DNA from 3 places in the Actinomadura luteofluorescens genome. Region 2 is predicted to be linked to each of the others. Evidence: riboswitches for the same ligand, from Rfam matches in the RefSeq annotation. Region 2 holds a riboswitch; each other region holds the start of a gene.
The links. A riboswitch is a leader RNA that binds a small molecule or an ion and turns the genes downstream of it on or off. The one in region 2 is predicted to bind thiamine pyrophosphate.
Positions count from the first base shown of each region.

Region 1 (2,192 bases), 4.9 Mb from region 2:
TCAGGAAGGGCTGACACTTGTCCGTCCCCCCGCCTGCCGTCCCCCCGCCCGGACTCCGCATGACGCTCGGCGCGCACGCGTACCGATGGCCTTTCCGCGTCATGCTCGCAGCGCTGGCGGCCGGCGCGGCCCTCGTACTGGCGACCCGTCCCGGCAGCGGACTGTTCGAGCCGGACGAGGCCCGCCAGGTCCTGCCGCTCTCCGGCGGCGGCTGCCTGCTCGCCGGCCTGGCCGCCGTCCTCTGGGCGGCCCGGATCCACCGGACCCGCCTCATCGTGACCATCGGCGAGAAGGGGGTGGCCCTGCGCCGCGGCAGGCGAAGGGCGGCCGTCCCGGCCGCCGCCGTGGAAGCGATGGGGATCAGGTGGCCCGTCGGCGACCCCGTCTGGACGCTCTGGCTCGACCCGGAGCAGGCGCCGGGCGTCGAGACCGTCGCCGAAGTCGACGGAAGGGCGGTGACCCTGCTGAACAGCGGGTCGCTCCCGTCCGGGTGGCTCCCGGCCGTGCGGAGCGCGGCCGCGGACGCCCTCGGCGCCGCCTGGCGCGTCGTCGACGACGAGGGCGAGGAGGTGCCGCCGCCCGCCGACGGCGCCCTGGCCCGGGCCCGCCACCTCGTCGTGGACGACAGGGGCCGGTACCGCGACCGGCGCGGCGGCACGGTCCTCGCGGTGGCCTGCCGCCGGCGCGGCAGCCGGACCACCGTGCTGCGCGACCCCCACGCCGCCGCGCTGCTGGTGGTCCGCGGCCCGTCCCGGCTGCCGGGCCGCGACCGCGTGCGCGTCCTCGACGCGGCCGGCCGCCCCCTCGGGTTCGTGCGCGGCCCGCGCGAGCCGTCCTTCCACACCGCCGGCGGGATGCTCCTCGGCAGCACCCGCGCGACCGGCGACGGCCACGTCGTCACCGGCATCGACGGCCGCCGCTCGGCCACGCTGCGGATCGGCGGCGGTGACGGCGGCGACGCCGAGGCCCGGGTCGAGCTGGAGCGATCGCCGTCCGCCCCGGACCCCCTGCGCACCCTGGTCCTGGCCCTGCCCGCCGCGCTCCGCGCGGGCGCGTTCTAGCCCATGGCCGGCGGTTGCGGCAACCGGGGCGGCCCGGGTTAACGTCGTGGCGACAGATCGCGGGGGCCCGGCGAACCGGGCTGAGATAGCGGCTGGGACGGCCGCTGACCGCATGAACCTGACCGGGTAATGCCGGCGTAGGGAGAGATCGAGTCGTCATGACCGAACCTGTGGTTCCAGCTGCCCGCAAGACCTACCTCCAGGGCTCGCGCCCGGATGTCCGGGTCCCGATGCGGGAGGTGCCGCTGACCAGCGGCGACGTCGTCGTCCTGTACGACACGTCCGGGCCGTACACCGATCCTGGGAAGGAGACCGACGTACGCAGGGGCCTGCCGCCGCTGCGGGAGTCCTGGATCGCCGAGCGCGGCGACACCGCCCCCTACGAGGGGCGGGCGGCGCGCCCCGAGGACGACGGGCGCCGCTCGTCGCCCCCCGCGGGCGCGGGCGGCCTCCCCCTGGCCGACGGCGAGGACGCCCTGCCGAGGCGGCCGCGGCGCGCCACCGGCGGCGCGGTCACGCAGCGCGCCCACGCGCGGCGCGGGGAGATCACGCCGGAGATGGAGTTCGCCGCGCTGCGCGAGGGCGTGTCCCCGGAGTTCGTCCGGGACGAGCTGGCCGCCGGGCGCGCGGTGCTGCCCGCCAACGTCAACCATCCCGAGATCGAGCCGATGGTGATCGGGCGCAACTTCCTGGTGAAGGTCAACGCCAACATCGGCAACTCGGCCGTCGCGTCCTCGATCGAGGACGAGGTCGAGAAGATGACGTGGGCGACCCGCTGGGGCGCCGACACGATCATGGACCTGTCGACGGGCCGCGACATCCACACCACGCGCGAGTGGATCCTGCGCAACTCGCCCGTGCCGGTCGGGACCGTCCCGCTGTACCAGGCGGTCGAGAAGGTCGGCGGCGACCCGGCGGAGCTCACCTACGAGGTCTTCCGCGACACCGTGATCGAGCAGGCGGAGCAGGGCGTGGACTACATGACCGTCCACGCCGGGGTGCTGCTGTCCTACGTGCCGCTGACGGCGCGGCGCAAGACCGGGATCGTGTCGCGGGGCGGATCGATCATGGCGGCGTGGTGCCTGGCGCACCACGAGGAGAACTTCCTCTACACCCGCTTCGAGGAGCTGT
Region 1 is NZ_JACCBA010000001.1:9,344,191-9,346,382, reverse strand. It holds gene BJY14_RS42945 (hypothetical protein) at 102-1,061, shown strand; TPP riboswitch at 1,111-1,224, shown strand; gene thiC (phosphomethylpyrimidine synthase ThiC) at 1,220-2,192, shown strand, end outside.
Region 1: linked by a shared signal. The riboswitch ahead of thiC (phosphomethylpyrimidine synthase ThiC) and the one ahead of BJY14_RS20525 (purine-cytosine permease family protein) in region 2 are both predicted to bind thiamine pyrophosphate.

Region 2 (2,192 bases):
GCCTCCTTGGAGGCCTTGACCTGCACGGTGAGTGTGTCCGCCGGTGAGCCGGACGGCTGCAGGGACGTCGTGCCCGAAGGCCCTCCGGCGGAGTTTCCGTTTGCCTGTTCGTCGCCGCAGGCGGCCGTGGACAGGAGCATGGCCAGCCCGGGCGCTGCGAAAAGGAGCGTCCGATACCGCATGCGTGATTCGACGCAGGGGGGCTTCGCGCGGTTCCATGGGGGGTGTGATGAATTTCGGGGAAGACGTACCGGCCGTTGTCGCCGCGGACGTTCCGCAGGACGGCTACCTGCTGGACGTCCGGGAACAGGACGAGTGGGACGCGGGCCACGCGCCCGCGGCGGTCCACATCCCCATGCGCCAGCTCGGCGACCGCGCCGGGGAGGTCCCGCGCGACCGGGAGGTCTACGTGATCTGCCGTTCCGGGGCGCGGTCCGCGCAGGTCACGTCCGCGCTGAACCAGGCGGGGTGGCTGGCGAGGAACGTCGACGACGGCATGCACGGGTGGGCCGGCGCCGGGCGCCCGATGGAGGGCGCGGGGGACGGCCCGCCCTATGTCGCCTGATCGGGCGGACGCCGAGTGATCTGACCCGGATGCCCTCTTTTGGGGGATGACGGGCGGTTGTACGATCGGGCCTGACCGATAACCGCGGGAGCTCGGGCCAGAGCCGGGCTGAGAGGGCGGCCTCCGAGGCGTCGCCGACCGCATGAACCTGTCCGGGTAATGCCGGCGTAGGGAGTGTGCGTCCCGTGACGTCCGATGTCGAAAAGCGCCCTGAGGGCGAGCGCGCCCGCGACGAGGTCCCCTTCACCCTCGACGAGCCCGCCCCCAAGGTCCTCGGATTCTGGGACCAGAGCGCCTTCTGGGGGAACCTCGGCGTCAGCCTCCTGGCCTTCTCCGGCGCCTACACCGTCCTCGCGCCGGACGCCGACGGCCGGCCGACGATCTCGATCATGGCGGGCATCGTCGCGATGGCCGTCGGGACGGCCCTCGGCGGGCTGATGCTCGGGCTCGCCGCCGTGCCCGGGGCGCGCACCGGGCAGCCCGCGATGGTGCTGCTGCGCGGCCTGTTCGGGGCGCGGCTGTCGTACGCGCCGACCGTCCTCAACATCGCCCAGCTGATCGGGTGGGGGACGTTCGAGCTGATCGTCATCGCCGACGCCGCCCGCGAGCTGTGGGACGGCGTCCCGCGCTGGGGCTACGTGGTCGCCGCCGGCGCGATCACGACCGTGCTGACGGTCTGGCCGCTCGGCTCGGTGCGGCTGCTGCGCCGCTACGTGACCGTCGCGGTGGCGATCGCGCTCGTGTACTTCTACGTCCGGCTCGTCCAGGAGCCGCTGCCCGACCTGACGCAGGGCTCGTGGGGCGGGTTCTGGCTCGGCGCCGACGCCGCGCTGGCCGTGTCGATCTCCTGGGTCCCGGTCGCCGCCGACTACACCCGGCACGCGCGCACCGAGCGCGGGGCGTTCGGAGCCGCGGCCGTCGGCTACTCCGTCACGCAGATCGTCGCCTACGTCCTCGGGCTGCTCGCGCTGGCGCTGGTCGCGGGCGATTCGGAAAGGATCTTCGACCCGTTCCTCGGCGCCTCGCTGGGCGTGGTGTTCTTCGCGGTGTTCGTGCTGCGGGAGGCCGACCAGTCGTTCGCCGACACCTACTCCACGGCGGTGTCGATCCAGAACCTGTTCCCCCGGGCCGACCGCCGGGTGCTGAGCGTGGCGCTCGGCATCGGCATCACCGTGCTCGCGCTGGTCCTGGACATCGGTGACTACGCGGGCTTCCTGTCGCTGATCGGGTCGGTGTTCGTGCCGATGCTCGGCGTGCTCGCCGCCGACTTCTTCCTCGGCCGCCGCCGGGCGGGCGGATGGGACGTCTCGCGGACCGCGCCGTCCCGCTGGGGCATGATCGCGGCATGGGCGGCGGGGTTCGTCGTCTACCAGCTCGTCAACCCGGGAACGGTCGCCCGCTGGGCCGGGTTCTGGTCGGACGTCCGGGACGCGCTGCACTTCACGCCGCAGACGTGGATGAGCGCCTCGCTGCTGTCGTTCCTGGTCGCAGGGGTCGCGGCCCTGCTCATCGGGAGGCTTACCAGACGGTAAGGTTTGGGTCGAAGGCAAGTTTCGGCGCAAGTTGCCCGGCGGCATGCCGGAGTCCGGTGGCACGATGACAGACGTGTATCAGCACGTGCACGATC
Region 2 is NZ_JACCBA010000001.1:4,434,624-4,436,815, reverse strand. It holds gene BJY14_RS20535 (SSI family serine proteinase inhibitor) at 1-26, opposite strand, end outside; gene BJY14_RS20530 (rhodanese-like domain-containing protein) at 230-565, shown strand; TPP riboswitch at 640-756, shown strand; gene BJY14_RS20525 (purine-cytosine permease family protein) at 751-2,097, shown strand; gene BJY14_RS20520 (sensor histidine kinase) at 2,162-2,192, shown strand, end outside.

Region 3 (2,192 bases), 2.8 Mb from region 2:
AGCGCGCCGGCCTCGGGGCCGAGCGCGCCCGCCAGCGGGGTGTCGGCCGCCTCCACGACGGTGACAGCGCAGCCCCGGCGGGCCGCGGCGGTGGCGACCTCGGCGCCGATCCAGCCCGCGCCGACGATCACGATGCGGGCGCCGGGGGTGAGCCGGGCGCGCAGGTCGCGCGCCTCGTCGATCGTGCGCAGCACATGCTGGCGCCCCTCCCCCGGCAGCGTGATCGGGGCGGCGCCGGTCGCGATCACCAGCCCGTCGAAGGGCAGCCCGCCCGCCGTGGACGCCACCGTTCCGCCGCGTCCGGGCCCGTCCAGCCGCAGGCCGGTGGCGCGCTCGCCGAGCAGCAGCTCGCAGCGCAGCGCGTCCCAGTCGGCGTCCACGGTCGTGTCGTCGGACTCGCCCGCGAGGACGGCCTTCGACAGCGGCGGCCGGTCGTAGGGCCGGTGCCGCTCCGCCGACACGAGGGTCAGCGCGCCCTCGTACCCCTTGCTCCGCAGGGCCTCCACGGCGCGCACGCCGGCCAGCCCGCCACCCACGACGATGACCCTCTCCATGGAGGTCACCCTAACGGGCGGCGATCCGGGAGTGGACAGGTGTCCAGGCAGTTGCCCGGTTCCCCGAGGTCGTAAGGTGGGGGCCAGCAGAACGGCACAGCAGAACAGCACAGAGCGCGGGAGTCCGGTGCGACCGGGCTGAGAGGGCGGCTGAACGGGCCGCCGACCGCCACGACCTGATCCGGATCATGCCGGCGAAGGGAGCGCGCATGCAGATCGTCATCATCGGCGCCGGGGTGGTCGGCCTCGCCACCGCCTGGCGCACCGCCGCCGGCGGGGCCGCCGTCACCCTCGTCGACCCCGCGCCCGCGTCCGGGGCCTCCTCGGTGGCGGCGGGCATGCTCACCCCGGTCAGCGAGCTGACCTACGGCGAGGAGCCGCTGCTGCGACTCGGCCTCGCCTCCCGCGACCGGTACGGCGCGTTCGTCGCCGAACTGGAGGAACTGACCGGCCTGGAGACCGGCTACCGCACCGACGGGATCATCGAGGTCGCGTTCGACTCCGACGACCTGCGGCACCTGGACGACCTGCGCCGCTTCCAGGAGAGCCTGGGCATCCCCGTCGAGGCGCTCACCCGCCGCGAGTGCCGGCGGCTGGAGCCGATGCTCGCGCCCGGCGTGCGCGGCGGCCTGCTCGCCCCCGAGGACGGCTCGGTCGACCCCCGCAGGCTCGCCCCGGCGCTGCTGGCGGCGTGCGAGCGGCTGGGGGTCCGGCTCGTGCGGCGGCGGGCCGAGCGCCTCGTCGTCGAGAACGACGCCGCCGCCGGCGTGGGCCTGGACGACGGCACCGTGATCCGCGCGGACCGGGTGCTGCTGGCCGCGGGGCCGTGGTCGGGCGACCTCGGCGGCCTGCCTCCCGGGACCGTTCCACCCGTCCGCCCGGTCAAGGGCCAGGTGATCCGGCTGCGCACCCGCGCGCCCTTCCTGCGGCGCCCGACCCGCGGCCTCGTCCGGGGCTCGTCGGTCTACCTGGTGCCGCGCGCGGACGGCGAGATCGTCCTCGGCGCCACGCAGGAGGAGCTGGGCTTCGACACGCGGGTCACCGCCGGCGGGCTCTGGGAGCTGCTGCGCGACGCCCGCGAGCTGCTGCCGGGCATCACCGAGCTGGAGTTCGCGGAGGTCACCGCCGGGCTGCGGCCCGGCTCCCCCGACAACGCGCCCGTGATGGGGCCGACCGCGCTGCCCGGGCTGCTCGTGGGCACGGGGCACTTCCGCAACGGCATCCTGCTCACGCCCGTGAGCGCCGACATCCTGTCCGCGATGCTGCTGGACGGGCCCGTCCCCGAGGTCGCCGGGCCGTTCGCCCCCGACCGCTTCTCCCCCGAGGTGAGCGCATGAAGGTGATCGTCAACGGTGAGCCGCGCGAGCTGCCCGACGGCGCGAGCGTGGCCGAGGTCGTCGCGTCCGTCACGGCCGCGGCGACGGGCGTGGCCGCGGCGCTGAACGACGAGGTCGTCCGGCGCTCGCAGTGGGAGGCCACGCCCCTGCGGGACGCCGACCGCATCGAAGTGCTGACCGCGGTCCAGGGAGGCTGAGGATGAACGACACCGACGGACTGGTCATCGCGGGCGAGGAGCTCGGCTCGCGGCTGATCATGGGAACGGGCGGGGCGCCCAGCATGGCGGTCCTGCGCGAGGCG
Region 3 is NZ_JACCBA010000001.1:1,605,255-1,607,446, forward strand. It holds gene BJY14_RS07165 (NAD(P)/FAD-dependent oxidoreductase) at 1-554, opposite strand, end outside; TPP riboswitch at 661-774, shown strand; gene thiO (glycine oxidase ThiO) at 764-1,891, shown strand; gene thiS (sulfur carrier protein ThiS) at 1,888-2,088, shown strand; gene BJY14_RS07180 (thiazole synthase) at 2,091-2,192, shown strand, end outside.
Region 3: linked by a shared signal. The riboswitch ahead of thiO (glycine oxidase ThiO) and the one ahead of BJY14_RS20525 (purine-cytosine permease family protein) in region 2 are both predicted to bind thiamine pyrophosphate.